Regions from separate parts of the Roseovarius sp. BRH_c41 genome, predicted to be linked through region 2. Evidence: riboswitches for the same ligand, from Rfam matches in the RefSeq annotation. Region 2 holds a riboswitch; the other holds the start of a gene.
What was found. A riboswitch is a leader RNA that binds a small molecule or an ion and turns the genes downstream of it on or off. The one in region 2 is predicted to bind S-adenosylmethionine.
Positions count from the first base shown of each region.

Region 1: linked by a shared signal. The riboswitch ahead of VR71_RS12280 (hypothetical protein) and the one ahead of metZ (O-succinylhomoserine sulfhydrylase) in region 2 are both predicted to bind S-adenosylmethionine.

Region 1 is NZ_LADY01000039.1:4,162-11,720, reverse strand. It holds gene VR71_RS12295 (McrC family protein) at 1-697, opposite strand, end outside; gene VR71_RS12290 (AAA family ATPase) at 694-3,507, opposite strand; partial or broken gene VR71_RS12285 (exodeoxyribonuclease I) at 3,723-4,352, opposite strand; gene VR71_RS12280 (hypothetical protein) at 4,823-5,146, opposite strand; SAM-I-IV-variant riboswitch at 5,242-5,348, opposite strand; gene VR71_RS12275 (hypothetical protein) at 5,446-6,129, shown strand; gene VR71_RS12265 (helix-turn-helix domain-containing protein) at 6,399-6,593, shown strand; gene VR71_RS12260 (hypothetical protein) at 6,727-7,559, shown strand, end outside.
Region 2 is NZ_LADY01000015.1:1,528-9,086, reverse strand. It holds gene VR71_RS04195 (hypothetical protein) at 363-647, shown strand; gene VR71_RS04190 (thiamine pyrophosphate-binding protein) at 641-2,254, opposite strand; gene VR71_RS04185 (TrkH family potassium uptake protein) at 2,281-3,729, opposite strand; gene VR71_RS04180 (DUF1127 domain-containing protein) at 3,793-4,020, opposite strand; gene VR71_RS04175 (glutathione S-transferase N-terminal domain-containing protein) at 4,180-4,839, opposite strand; gene VR71_RS04170 (alpha/beta hydrolase) at 4,868-5,809, opposite strand; SAM riboswitch at 5,923-5,999, shown strand; gene metZ (O-succinylhomoserine sulfhydrylase) at 6,056-7,240, shown strand; gene folE2 (GTP cyclohydrolase FolE2) at 7,378-7,559, shown strand, end outside.

The DNA of each region.
Region 1 (7,559 bases), on a different contig from region 2:
CCCAGCGCAAAGCCTTGACCGGCACATCGGTAACATCGGCATAGGCGAAGCTGAGCTCGCGCAGCGTCTGCTGATTGTCTGGTGCTTGAGCCAGGCGCTGCAGGCGTGTGATGGCAGCGCGCATCACTCGGTTCAGTGCGATATCAGGGGATAGGTCATCGAAACGGCAAGCCAGCTTTTGGGGCGCAACGGCGTGTCGCGAGAATTGCCGCGTGACGTCCAGCCGCCCGCGCAGCGAAGGCAGGTCATCGTCATGCTCCAGATATCGCCGGGGCATGCCTTGGCGCACAGCATCCGCAAGCCGTCTACAGAACAGCCGGATCAGCAATTCCAATACGGTGTCCCGTTGCCAGCCAAGCTGCGCCATGGACCCCGCATCGATGGGCAGGTGGTGCACGACCCCCAGCATGTGGATGAGCCGTGTGCGCAGGTCGGTGTCATGGGGTTTGCGTTCACCTGGCCCTTCGATCTTCGGCAAAATCTCGAGCTGGCACCCCTGCGCTGCGATGACACCCACCACGCCACGGGCGCGCAGGCTCTTGCGGCCGTGCTCCAGCACGCCTTCACCTCCACGGCCCGCGAAGGCAGACCGCTGCGCGATGGTCGCGATCCTGTCGGCCAGCACCTCGGGGATCGAATCCTCATCATCGTTCCCGTAGCCGATGCGCTGCCATTCACGCAGGGTGCGCCGGATCATTGTGCCAGCAGCCGCGCATAATCGAAACCCTGATCCACGCTGCGAACCGACCAACGAAACCGGGGCAGAGCCTCACCATTATCGAGCCCCGGCGGTGCTTTGAGCGCCGAGCGGTTCAGAAACCCGCCGCTGATGTCGTGGTCATGCGTTTCCAGATCGCCCAGCACAGCAGCGATCTTGGCCCAATCCTCGAAGAAATATTCGGCCAGAAGCGGGATCACCTTGTGGCGCATGACCTCGTCGACATCGGCGGGTGTTGCGCAGCCGGTGAAATAGGCGTGCCCGATCTGGTGCTCGCGGTCGTAGAGGTACTCGATGCGATCATTGATCGTGGTCAGTAAGAGCGGCAGGTCGATCCCGGTGCGCTTCGCCGCATCCTTGAGAACTGAAGGTTTGGGCATCAACTCGTGGAATATGAAACGCCGCCGCAATGCCATGTCCAGCAGCGCAATCGACCGGTCGGCTGTGTTCATCGTGCCGAGGATGTGCAGGTTCGATGGAACCCCAAATTCATCCCCCGAATACGGCAAACGCACCTTGATCTGGTTCGGCTCACCGAGTCGCTTGTCGGGTTCCAGCAGCGTGATCAACTCCCCGAAGACCTTCGAGATATTGGCGCGGTTGATCTCGTCGATGATCAGGACGAAGGGTTCTGGATCAGCTGGCCCTTCGACGTGCTGGCTGTTCATGTAGCGTTCGAGAGCTGGCACGTTCAGTTCGCTGTCATAGAGTAGATAGATCGATTGCTGCATGAACCGGCGCGAGTAGATTTCATCGATCGGGACACCCTCGCAATCCACCCAGAGCCACTGAACCGCGCGACGATGGGCATAGTCACCTTCCGGTCGCGGCGCGAACTCGTATCCGCCTGTGAACAGGCCGATCGCACGAAACTTAGAATTGCCCTTCGACACGATGACGACGTCGCCGGTGCGGATCCAGTTACGAAACCGAAACGGCATCTGAACTGCGCCGGAACGGCCATCGATCTCACCGCTCTGCGCACTGTTCGCCTTGCAAGCATCAAGAATGGCCTCCCGGCTGGCATATTTTTCGTCGCTCCAGTCGATATCCTCAAATCCGAGCACCGCGTACCCGCCCTTGATCGCATCCTCGAATAGATGGGCATCCTCTGGATTGTTCGCCTCGCCGATCGACATTTTGAACACCTGCCGTCCGGCGATCTGGACACTGTCTGCAGTTGATGCGCGCCCTCGACTGGTCTCAGCCCGCTTTGCGATACGTCGAAATGTTCCGGGCACGGCTTCGAGCCTGAACCCGGCTGAAGCCGTGCTCTCTCCATCGTCGGCCCCAGTCATAGGTTGCCGACCCTCGACGAAATCCTCATAGGCCATTGACTGGTGAAAGGTCACAAATTCGATCCGCCCCGCCGCCAACAGGCGCTGATACACATCCATCAACGCGCCGCGGTCAGCTGGCACCGGCTCACCACACAGGCGGACGGCTTCGGCTGTCGTGCTGTAGGTTTTTCCAGTGCCGGGCGGGCCATAGAGAATGAGATTTTGTGCCATAGCTGCGCCAACCCTAGCTGTTGTCTCGATAACCGTCTCGGCCGGTTCGGCCGCTTCCCATAGGCGTGCCAAAGCTCGGGCCGCAGCAGGTTTGATCAGGATACCCGAGGATTGCGGGGTCCAGTCCTGACCCGCGATCTTGCTGGTCAACATGTCCAACGGCACGAAGGCATCCTGCGCTGGATCTCGGATATCCTCGAATTCAACATCGATGAAATCAGCAGTTTCGCCAGCTTCCGCGCGCGCCTTGTCCCAATGGGTGTCGGGGTAAGGCGCTTTAGCCACCCTGCCGCGGGCGATCACCCCGCGTGGATCCTGCCCCGTTCGGAGGAGGTATACCCGGTCATCAACCTTCGGTTTCTTCGAGCTGGTCCGCCAGGGATGCGTGACAGTCTCGCCCGCAACCGTGGTAGCGCGGTCTTCCGCGAAGGACTGCCAGTCCCACTTTGCGGGGTTCCAACTGACCAGATAGGTCGCCCCGCGGTCCCGCCACTTGCTTTCAATATCTGGCTCATAGAAGTCGATCGCCCGGCCATGCTCAGAGTCGAGCTTCTTTCGCAGCTCCTCAATGGCTGCATCGAGTGAGGCCGTGTCCATCTTGTTGGCATCCCGACGGGTGACCACGCCGAAGCCTTCAAGGATTTCTCGCTTGTGACGCGGGCTGGAAATGCGCTCAAATTCGTCAGGAAACAGAAGATGCGGCAGGATATGGCGCAATTGCCGCCCTTCTACCCCCGGCGCGGCGTCAAGGAACGCGGTGAACCGGTTTGACTGCGCGAGATTTTCCTCGCGTTGATCCGGCGGCAGCTTCTTCCAGAGCTGAAGCGCTCCGATCAGAAAGCTCAATTCGCGCCATCTGTGGTTCTTGTAGGCCTGCCCCGTATGGCCGAGACCTTCGAGAATGTTATGATTCAGGAAAGCGACGTCATCGGGCAGGTCTTCGCCGGACCAAGCCCACATCTCTTTGATCCGCTCGACTTTCGTCGAGGCATTCATGTCGCTGGGGAAAACGAACAGCAGCCAGTGCAGCTCGGCCATGAGTTTGCGACTATCAGGCGAGCCAGCCCCAACCTGCTGCCCAAGTTTGACATAGTATGTGCCGTCACCTGCATCTGGGTTCTGGACGAATGAACGATCAAGCTCTTCCAGGTTCTCGGACGTCCAGAGCGTTAGCCCAGGCTGCAACAGTGATCCATCGCGCAACAGACATTCCGCCGCAAACTCGCGCATCGCGGGATAGAGTTTGCTGTTGTTATGATGTGGATTAAACCTCGCCATGCAGTGTCGTCCTTCCAGAAATTATATTTTTTCCAACAGCAGATGTTCCGCTCTGCCGTGGGGGTCTGATTATGCCCGAGCGCGGCACATACCATATTTATTCAGTAGGAAACTATAGGCACAACTTCAGCCTTGTTCCAACATCCTGAAAATCACGCCTTGCCTGCACCTTACGACCACGCGCTGCCCGGGAAGCCGGCTCTGCCCGAGAGCGCTCAAGGTTCGAAATGTTGCAGATAAGCTTCAATTTCCACGACCAATCCCTGATCAACCCCTGCCTTTGCGCGCAATTCACCCAGAGCATCCCGCGCTTTCGCCAAGCCCGTCCATTCGGTGTCCGGCGCATTGGGCGCAGACCTGCGCTCACGAAGCCACGCGTCGAATTGGCCATGCTCTTCCGGAGAGAGCAGCGCAGGTGCATGGAACGCGACAAGACGTCGACCCAGCTGGAGCAGGCGCGCGTCGGTGAGGCTCGCAGTAATCTCCTGACGCCGCCGCCAGTCCGCGCGCTGGAACTCAGTCAGCAGGGCTTTGTCAGCGTGGCTGTAGAACCCGCCGAAGATCTGCTTTTCAACTGGGGTCAGTGGGGCTGCTGGATCCTTTGGGAAGCGCGCGGCCAGCGCCTTGCACACGCGGCTTCTGAAATCAGGCGACTGCGCGATGACCTCTGCACGCTGGATGTGCAGGGGGCTCGGGTTGGGTACGGCGAGAAGCGCGGGCGACTTGTTGATGGCGAGAGAGCGGATGATCTTCGGCGTTGCGTCCACCTCGGCAAAGATTGTGGCATCGGCGGCGGCCAGCAGATCGACAGAGTCGGCAGCGTCAAGGTCGAAGAACACGGCCTGATTGGCGTTACTGGCTGACGTGCCGCAGAAGCAGCCGTTCGTGCCGCGAGGCGGGCCACCGCCAAAACGCTCAACCTGAGCTACTCCCCATTAGTTCGACAGGATCTGGCGTAAATTAAGCTACTATTTGCACTTGCTGATCGGGTTCCTTGACCAGCATTCAAGCACGCAGTGCGCCGCAATCATCTGCTTACACAGGAGACCGGACACTCTCCGAGACCCTTTGTATTTAGTTTTTTTGGTACGCAGTTCATCGCTCCCGCGCAGCACCACCGTGCAGTCGGGTCTGCATTGCATGTGATTTGCGGAGCGCCCGCAGACTCTTCTTGATGCTTCTCATCTCCGCTCGATCTCTCTGGCGTGTCCAGACGCCCTCATCGATTGGCTGCGCGGGCCCATCCTGCTCGCACCAAAGGTCTCGTAGTCTCATCGTTTTCTCACTTCTTCTTGCGCCGACCGCGCCACTGTAGCTAGCCCTTGCGATGCGCATGAGGCTGCACCCAGAGTTTGAGTTCTATCTGTTCGGCGGCCTCGACCAAGCGCTGAGGTCCGTACCCGCGTAGCTCGAGATCCATAGCCCTCTTGCTGACGGGGTAATCTTTCCCAAGAGAGTTCAGAAGAAAGCCGCGCACGCCAAGTTGATGACCGTCGGCCGCGATGGCAAGCAGGCGTTCAAGCTCGCGTAGGGCATAAAGCCGTTTCTGCATGCGTGGCGTCATCGCACGCGCAATCGTCAGCCTCAGGAATAAGGTTCGCGTGGTCTGATCAAATCTCGGGGGATGGTTCTGTGCCATGTGTCTTCGCCTCCTGCAAAATTAACAGAAAGACCAAAGATCGGCATCGTGCGCATCCTAGCGACACGAGTCTTGTATTGAATGGCGTGTCTCATGGGAGACCCTTTCGTTGCCTAATCTTCGGCCGCATCTCCCTAGAGGGGAACCACCTTGCTGGGTCAGCAGGTTGGTGCAGGCTCAGCGCCCACTCTTGATGCAGGTATGACATTACAGTGGAGGCGGTATTGTTACAATAGGCTGTAGCACCTCGACCAGTCATGGCTTCTCCCCGACGCCCAAGTTCACTAGGTATAATTGATATGACACAAGACGTATTCCCCAGCTTGACTCAAGAGTTTCAAAGCCGTGTTCAAAGCGGCCTCAGGAAACACTTCAAAGAGGCGGCGCCGGAGATTGACGCCGAGAGTTGGCAAAAACTCAAACCGATCCTTGCCGCTTACAAGAGAAAGGCCGAGTTTTTGCGCGGCTTTGTAAACAAGGGTCAAGTCACCAAGCTTCGTCGGATCTCCGAGAGAACGCAAAAACTCCTTGCCGCGCTGCAAGAAGCAGACGAGGCCGGACTGACACTGATTGTCGAGCATGCCTTGAGAGGAAACCCTTTGAATGACGATTTTTTCGCTCTGGATGACCTTCGGAGCGGCCTGGAGGCTCTGGTCCAAAACCTGACGACCAAGCCACGCGATGAACCCTTTCTGGTGGATACATCTCGAGAGTACCTGGTGGAGTTTTTTGTTTACTGGTGGCGCCGTTCGACCGGGGAGGAGCCTAAAATCGAGGAAGGAATTGAAGGGTTCCCGCCGCCGACGCCATTTATGTACGTCGCCAATGAAGTGTTCTGTCTTCCGGGCGTGCCACAACCAACGGGAGCATCATACAAGTCTCTAAAGGATCGATTGCGAGACATAGAGGATCGAAAGAAGAAGATCGATCGCATCGGAAGGCGCTTCTCAGAACTATTCGGTTCACAATCAGATGACCCCTAGATAGGCAATATAGGCAATTTTCCAAAACGGAAAATCGTCTATCCGCGACCACGAGGACGTCACGCCATAAATTTGCTCCACGACGAGCAAAAACATGGAGTGGCCGATGCGCCGGGAAGTTTCACACCAACAGAGCACAGATCGCGCAGATGAGACACTGCGTGGGCTGGTCCGGCTGTTGGCACGTGCAGCTGCCGTTGAGGCTTTAGCAGCCACTCCCCAATCGGGCGAGGAGCATCAGGCTCCTCTGTCAAGCGAAGGGGACGATCATGCCGAGTAAACCCAACTTCAAGCGCGAGCCGCTGCTCGACATCATGGAAGTCGCGGCGTTCTGCGGGGTCTCTGACAAGACAGTTCGGCGCTGGATTGAGGCTGGTGATTTGCCTGCGGCGAAGCTTGGAGGTCAGTGGCGGATCCGTCATCGCGACCTCGACGCCTTCGTTATCGACCGGATGAGCCGATGACCACATTTGTCCAGCATTGTCGTTATCTGTCAACGCCTTACGGGAATGTCGGGACAGCGTGCCCGCACAATCCAGCTGGGATTATTGTGCTACTCTTTCCCGAAACGGACCTGTTGTCCACCCGAGACCACCCGTGACCAAACCAGACCAGATGAAAGGCCTCCCGATGCAACAGAGTACAACAAAGATCCCGACCACCAGCCCCTTTGTCGCAGAGACCACACCGATGCTCAGCGAGGCCATCCTGCGCTTGGACTCTGTTGCGGAGCTGAAGCCGTCACGCCTACGGGACATGAAGTCCGCCCTGCGCACAGTTGCACGTCTGGTGGGTCGGCCCCCTGAGCGTGTTCCTGCAAACATCAACTGGCTGCACACCCGGTTGCTCAAGGTGGCGCCAAAGGTCCACAACATCACGCCCAAGCGCCTGTCGAACATCAAGAGCGACGCCATCAAGGCCCTTGAACTGGTCGGGTGTTCCCGCGCTAGAGCCGATTGGCTGCGCTCGCCAAGTCTACCTTGGCAAACCCTTATTGACCAGATCCCCGACCAGCACGACCGGTGGCGCCTGGCACAACTCGCGCGATACTGCAGCGCCCTCGGCATTGAGCCCGAAGCCGTCAGCGATGCTCAGGTGCAGGGTCTGCTGACCACCCTCATCGAGGAAAGTTTTCAAGTGAACCCCAGACGCAAAGTGGCTGACGCAATACGAGCCTGGAACCGCATGCGCAACGAGATCACTGGCTGGCCCGCGGCAACACTGAGCCCCCTGCCGCCGACGAAAGTCCCGTGGACAATTCCTATTGAGCAGTTCTCGCTGAGTTTCCAAGAAGATGTCGCACGCTGGATTGATCGACTTGCCAAGCCGGATCTTCTCGATGACGACAGTCCGGCCAAACCGCTGCGGCCGGCGACCATCAAGCATCGCAGGTTTCAGCTGCGCGAAGCCGCATCCGCTCTGGTGCACTC
Region 2 (7,559 bases):
AGCGCGTCAAGGAATGCGCGCCACCTGAGCGAAGTACGCGTAGCACTCCGCAGAGTGCGATCTGTCGGGCACGGATGTAGTGACCTTATAAACACCCGGCACAGCACGGCTAAGAGCAGTCGATCAATCGCTCCAGATCGCCCCATCCTGCCTGATAATATTTCATTAAATTCAATTTCTTACGAAATATCCACGACGCCAGCCTCCCGAATGCGCACAATTTGGGAATAAGTCTAAGTGAGGGTCGTTCTTTTGACATGGTCTTGACACCAACGCGCCCCTGCAAGGCGGTGAACTCAAGACCCAAACACAGCAGTCTTGGCCGCAACAGCCAAACGCCCTCGTCAATTGGAGTCCATATCATGAGAACCATCCTGTCATTTGTCACTGCCATTACGCTCGGTCTGACCGGGGCCGCGCATGCGGATGTCTCAAAGAAAGTCGGGCGCGCCACTCAGATCAAGGTCGGCAACAGCAGCGTCATGCCCCCCGCCAACCATCAGGGCCAATGGTGGACCCACCCCTCGGGATGCGAATACTCCCGCACCGGGCGGCCCGGAGAAACCGTCTGGTATCTCATCATCAACACCGCCCGGCCCGGCTGCGCGGCCTATATTTCCGTAAGCGGTCGCAGCGATGTCTACTGACCCTGCTCCGACAACACCGGCGTCATATGGATCAGCGTGGGGCGGTCCGCACGCAGCGCTGCCTGCACCGCCTCTTGCAACGCCGTGGCACTCTGCGGGGCCACGGCATGCGCGCCATAAGCCCGCGCAAGGGCGCAGAAATCAGGATTATGCGCCTTGACCGCATTGGGCGCGATCTGCGCGCGCACCATGCTGTCCTCGATCTCTTTCAGCTTGGTATTGTCCCAGATCAGGATCGGCAGGGCCAATCCCTGCTCGACCGCCGTGCCCAGTTCCTGCACCGTATACTGACACCCGTAATCGCCCGCGATTGCGACCGTGGGCTTGCCCCGCCGCGCCATCGCCCCGCCAATCGCTGCAGGCAGCGCATAGCCCAGCGTGCCAAAGCCGGTGGGATGATGCCAGTGACCGGGCCGCGCCATTGGCCAGACCTCCTTGGCGACATAGGCGAATTGCGTCATGTCGGAATAGATCATCGTGTCCTCCGGCAGCGCCGCGCGCAAGGTGTCGCAAAGGCTGGCAATGCCGGGCCGCTCCGCACCGCTCTCGGCCCGCCACCGCGCCCGCGCGGACGCGATCTCTTCAGGCCGCCAGCCGCCGCGAGACCCAAGGTCGTGCCTCAAGAGCGCCCGCCCGAGCGCGCCCGCATCCGCGAGAATCCGGCGATCTCCCGATACAGCCCCACCCAGAACGCTCGCGTCGATATCCACCCGGATCAGCGGCGCACGATGCCCCAAATCTGCCCGCCACAGATCGTTCTGCGACAACTCGCTGCCCACGACCAGCACAAGATCGGCCTCAGCGATGACCGACACACTGTCAGGCCGCGCCAGATAGGCCCCGAAATCGAGCGGCGCCTCCACCCCCATGATCCCGCGCCCGGCATAGCTGGTAAAGGTCGCAGCCCCCAGCCGCGTGGCAATCTCGCGCCACGCCTCGGCACTTTTCACAGCCCCGCCGCCCAGAATGAGCAGCGGCTTGCGCGCGTGCGTCAGCGCCTCGGCCACCTCCGCCGCCGCCTCAGCGGCCAGCACCGGCGCATGATCCAAAGCCACCGCCACAGGCGCCGCCTCGGCCATCCCTTCCAGCGCCGCAATCGGCACCTGAATATGCCGTGGCCTGCCGCGCCGCGTGGCAAACTCCACAAGCGCGCGGTCAATCAGCCGATAGGCACTGGCGGCATCCCGCGCCTCTTCGCTCCACTCACAGACACAGCCCGCCGCCGCGCGCTGATCGCGCATCTGGTGCAACTGCCCCTGTTGCGCCGCCGTCTCGTCCAGACAGGACGACAGCACCAGCACCGGCACACTGTCCGACCACGCCTGCCCCAGCGGCGTCAGGATATTGCACAGCCCCGGCCCGGTGATCACATAGGCCACACCCGGTTGGCCCGTGGCCCGCGCATAGCCATCGGCCATGAACCCCGCGCCCTGTTCATGCCGCGCGAGAACATGCGTGATCCCGGCCTCTTCGATCCCGCGATACATTTCCTGATTATGCACCCCCGGAATACCAAAGATCACCTCAACCCCGCGCGATTTCAGCATATGGCTGATCTGCGCCCCCAAGGGTGCCTGTGCGCGAAACTCAACGGATTTCTCAGCCATCTCAGGCTCCTTATGAGGTCAGAATGTTAAGGACGCCAGAATGACGGCAGAATGAGCACGATGACGGCCAGAATCTCCAACCGCCCCATCAACATGGCAAGAATCATCAATACCTTGGCCGCATCTGGAAAAGCCGAGAGCGATCCAGTCGCCCCGACACTCTGGCCAAAGGCGGGACCGACATTGAAGATCGAGGTCCAGGCCCCTGTGACCGATTCCATCAAGGTCAACCCTGTGAGTTCGAGGGCCACCGAAAAGAAGCCCAGCGACAGGATATAGACGGTGAAGAGGAGCATCACCGATTGCAAAACCTCATCTTCCACCTTTCGCCCCTCATGGCGCAGCACCATCACACTCGATGGGTTGAAGATTCGACGCGCCTGCTGCCCCAGAGCCCGCAACATGAGCTGGTAGCGGAAAATCTTGATGGAACAGCCCGTGGACCCCGTGCAGCCGCCAATCGCGCCAACCGCGATCAACACAACAAATGGAAAATTGCCCCAGGCCGTCACGTCGCCGTCGCCATATCCCGTGCCGGTGAAAATCGAGACCACGTTGAACAACCGCTCCCGCAGGCTTTCTTCGGTGATCCGGCCATTCATCAGGAAATCATAGACTGCCACCAACGCAAACGCATAGAACAGCCAGCGCAGATAGGTGCGCACCTGCGTGTCGCGATAGATCGGTTCCAGATTGCCATGCACCCCCTGCATCATTCGCACAAAGGGCAGACTCGCAAGGATCATAAACACAACGCAGGCATATTGCGGTGGCCCTGGAAACGCTCCGAAGGACACATCATAAGACGAGAAACCGCCAGTGGACACAGTGGTCAGCGCATGCACTGTCGCATCGAACGCCCCCATTCCCAGCGTCAAATAGCTCAGCGTACAGACCGCCGTCAGCCCAAGATAGACGTTCAGCACCCCTTTCGAGATGTCGATCGTGCGCGGCAGCGCCTTGCCAAAGGTGTCAAACCCTTCGGCGCGAAAGAACTGCATCCCCCCCACCCGCATTTCTGGCAGAAAAACCAGCGCAACGATCACGATCCCAAGGCCGCCCAACCATTGCAGAATGCCGCGCCACAGCAACAGCCCCTTTGGCAGGTCATCGAGCCCGGCGATTACTGTCGCACCTGTCGTCGTGACGCCTGACATCGCTTCAAAAAACGCGTCAATGAACCCCAACCGGGTCTCACCCAGAATGAACGGCAGCGCTCCAAAAAGCGGCAGCGCCACCCAGACCAGCGTGGTCAGCAAAAACGCCTGTTGGATCGTCAGCCCCTGACCCACAGAATTCTTGCAGGCCAAGGCCACGAGCCCCCCCATCAGGCAGGTCACGATCATGCTTTCGGCAAACACCGGCCAATGTTCCCGCCCTTCGGCGATATCCACCAAAAGCGGCAACGCCATGGTCAGGCCCATGGCCATGACCATCAGGCCAACGAGATATCCCACGGGTCGCATATCGAACATGAGGCGCAGAGTTGGCGGTTGCCACTCAGACTGTCAAGCTGGATCAGCGCTTGCGCGGCCCTCTTAATCCGGCAGAATGTCCTCGAACACAAAGCTCGGTATATCACTACGGCTCAGGCCCATGCTTGCCAGTTCCGACTCGCTTAGGCTCTGAAGATAGGCCACACTCGCAATCCTCTGGCGCGCCAAGAGATAGCCATTCATCCCGGCGGCGCGTTCCACCAGAAAAAGATCCAGATCGCGCCGCCATTGGGCGGGCATGAACCGGGTTATCAGGTCGCTTTCGGCCATGGGGTTCCCCTTCTTGGATCAGACAGGTCCCCTCCCTCTGCTCATGATACCGCAACAGATCGCAAAAATCGCGCACCCTGTTGAATGCCGCGCAAAGTGTTGCTGCATTGCAGCATTCCAATCAACTCGGCCTCACCCACCGCAATAGCCGTCTGCGACTCACGGCTTCGCGGTCGGATCACGTCGCTTGTCGGCATGCAATGCCCGCCCGCGCCGGACCCCCTCCCGCGCTCCCACACGCTCGAGCCAGCGGGCGAAATGCGGCTTGTCCTCCAGCGTCTGTTGCTGCCCCTCCCAGAGCGAGCACCAGCCCCAGAGCGCCATATCGGCGATGGAATAGAAATCACCCGCAACAAAGTCATGGCCGGCCAATTGCCGATCGAGCACGCCATAAAGCCGCGCCACCTCACCACGGTAGCGGTCCTTGGCATAGGGGATATCGTCCTTGGCGAATTTCAGAAAATGATGCGCCTGACCAGCCATTGGCCCGACACCGCCCATCTGCCACATCAGCCATTGATCGACCGCGATATGGTCGCGCATGCTCTCGCCGTAAAACTGCCCGGTCTTGCGCGCCAGATATTGCAGGATCGCCCCGGATTCGAAAATATGGATCGGCGCGCCGTCCGGCCCGTCGGGGTCGGTGATGGCGGGGATGCGATTGTTGGGCGAGATTTTCAGATACTCAGGGGCATGCTGATCGCCCGCCCCAATATCAATTAGGTGACAGCGATACGGCAGGCCCATTTCCTCGAGGGCGATGGAAACTTTCCAGCCATTCGGCGTGGGCCAGTAATAGAGGTCAATCGGGGCGGGCATCGGTCAATCTCCTGCGCAGTGTGCGCGCTCAGAATGACGGTTTGCGCCCCATTGGCAAGGGCAGGCGTATCTCTGGCAGGGTCAGAAGGCGCGACCAGCGCGGTTCGGACACGCAAGGCAGCGCCGCCCGGAGCGCGCCAAGCGGCAAATCCGGGCCACGGCGCAACAGGCTGTTGTAAAGGCCAAAGACACCGGGCCGGGTATAGGGCGACCAGTGACAGATACGCGCGGTCGCAGGCGCTATGGCAAATCCCGCGCGCTCCAGCGCCGCCAATGTGCCGGAATGATCCATCTGAAGGTTCAGCACATTGGCCCCGCTGGGCAGCGCAAGACCCAGACTCCGGTCCCCGCGTTTGGGCGGAGCAATGAGACATTCCAACAGGAAATCGTAAAAATCATTCTCGCGGCTGGTGATATTGATCACCTCCGCACAACGCCCCGCAGGTGTGTCGAGCGCCTCTGCCGCGCGCTGACCAAATTCCGCCCCAGCCAACAGGATCACCCGGCTCAACGCCCCCGCCGGCAAATGCCGCAGCGCCGAGAGGACAACCCGCGCGCCCAGCGAATGCGCCACCGCGTGAATGGGCCGCTCCGGGGCAATGGCGCGACACATCTCAATCACCTGCGCCAGTTGACGACCCGCCTCGGCCGCCTCGGCATAGGCACCCCAGATATGGCCACGCGCCTGCCAGCCAAACCCGATGCCCAACCCTTCGTCAGGCGCACCCGCGCCAAATCCCAACCCGGCAGGCCAACTGCGCACCTTGAAACAGGTGCGCTCCGGGGCGAGCGAAAAAATGTGGCGATGCGGGCATTCCGTGGGATGGTTGGGCGCGTATTTGAAGCCATGCACCATCACGATCACGGGGCCATCTCCCACCGGGAGACCGGACAGGACAGAGTCCAGATCACCCGGCCCGTCATGCACCATCGGCCCCATTGGCCCCGCATTCACATGGATCAGCGGCATGTCCCTCATCCCACTAGATGTTGTGGGTGTGGGGTAACCGACACATACGTCGCTAAGGTGACGCTTGCATGAAACCTGCGTGACACAGTTGACGACGCCCGCACGCAGGAGTAATGCGCGACTGTGGCGATTTGTTACCGGATTGCGGGCCACGTTAAACAAACCGCTAAAAGGTCAGGATGAAAGGCCCCTTTCGCTTGACCGCGTTGGGGCTTTTTTCATGGGCGGGCTGCCCGGAGGTTGGATATGAGCGAGACTTGGCAAAAGCGCACCAAACTGGTGCATGGCGGCACGCGACGCAGCCAGTATAACGAGGTGAGCGAAGCGATTTTCCTCACCCAAGGGTTTGTCTATGACACCGCCGAGGCGGCGGAGGCGCGGTTCATCAAGGCGGGCGCGGATGAGTTCATCTATGCCCGCTATGGCAACCCCACCGTCGCGATGTTCGAAGACCGGATCGCAGCCCTTGAGGGTGCCGAGGATGCCTTTGCCACCGCAAGCGGCATGGCGGCTGTCTCGGGCGCGCTCACGTCGATGCTGCGGTCAGGCGACCATGTGGTGTCCGCCCGTGCCCTATTCGGCTCCTGCCTCTATGTGCTCGAGGAAATCCTGACCCGGTTCGGGGTCGAGGTGACTTTCGTCGATGGCACCGATCTGGACCAATGGCGCGCGGCGATCCGGCCCGGCACCAAGGCGGTATTCTTCGAGACCATCTCGAACCCCACGCTCGACGTGGTCGATATCCGCGCGGTGGCGGAGTTGGCCCATGCGGCGGGCGCGCTCGTGCTGGTGGACAATGTCTTTGCCACACCCGTCTTTTCCCGCGCCATCGAACAGGGTGCGGATGTGGTGATCTATTCCGCGACCAAGCATATCGACGGGCAAGGCCGCACGCTGGGCGGGGTGATCCTCGGCACGCGCGATTTCATCCGCGGCACCGTCGAGCCCTACATGAAACACACCGGCGGCTCGATGTCGCCCTTCACGGCTTGGGTCATGCTCAAGGGGCTCGAGACCATCGACCTGCGCGTGCGCGCACAGACCGCAAGCGCACAGACGATTGCCGATGCGTTGCAGGGCGATGCGCGCCTGGCGCGGGTGATCTATCCGGGTCTGCCTAACCATCCGCAGCACGCTCTGGTGCGCGCGCAGATGGGCGAAGGCGGCACGGTTCTGGCGCTCGACCTCAAGGGCGGGCAAGAGGCGGCCTTCCGCTTCCTGAACGCGCTGGACATCGTGATCATCTCGAACAATCTGGGCGATGCGAAATCCATCGTGACCCACCCCGCCACCACCACGCACCAGCGCCTGCCTGCCGATCAAAAGGCGGCGCTCGGTATCACACCGGGTCTTGTCCGATTGAGCGTAGGGCTGGAAGATTGCGGCGATCTGATCGACGACATTCGCAATGCCCTGGAGGCCGCAGGCTGAGAGCAAAAAGTTTTTCAGCTATTTCCGGGGCTTGAATGATCCGCTTTGCCGCATTTGGCGTAAATCCCTACGATAATAGCAATTCCTGCCAAAACGCTATATGTAAGGGTCTGGCAGAGCTGAAGGGAAGTTTTGCGATGAATGTGCATCCGTCTGAAATGAAGCCTGCACCGGATCGGGACGAGGCTAAGGAAGCGCTTGCGCTTTTGCGGGATTGGGCGCGCGCCGCCTCCCCCGAGGAAGTGGCCGATCTCGACCCGGCAATCGCGCGGCTCCTGCCCTCGGGCGAACTGTCGAATTACCCTCATTTGGCGCGCGA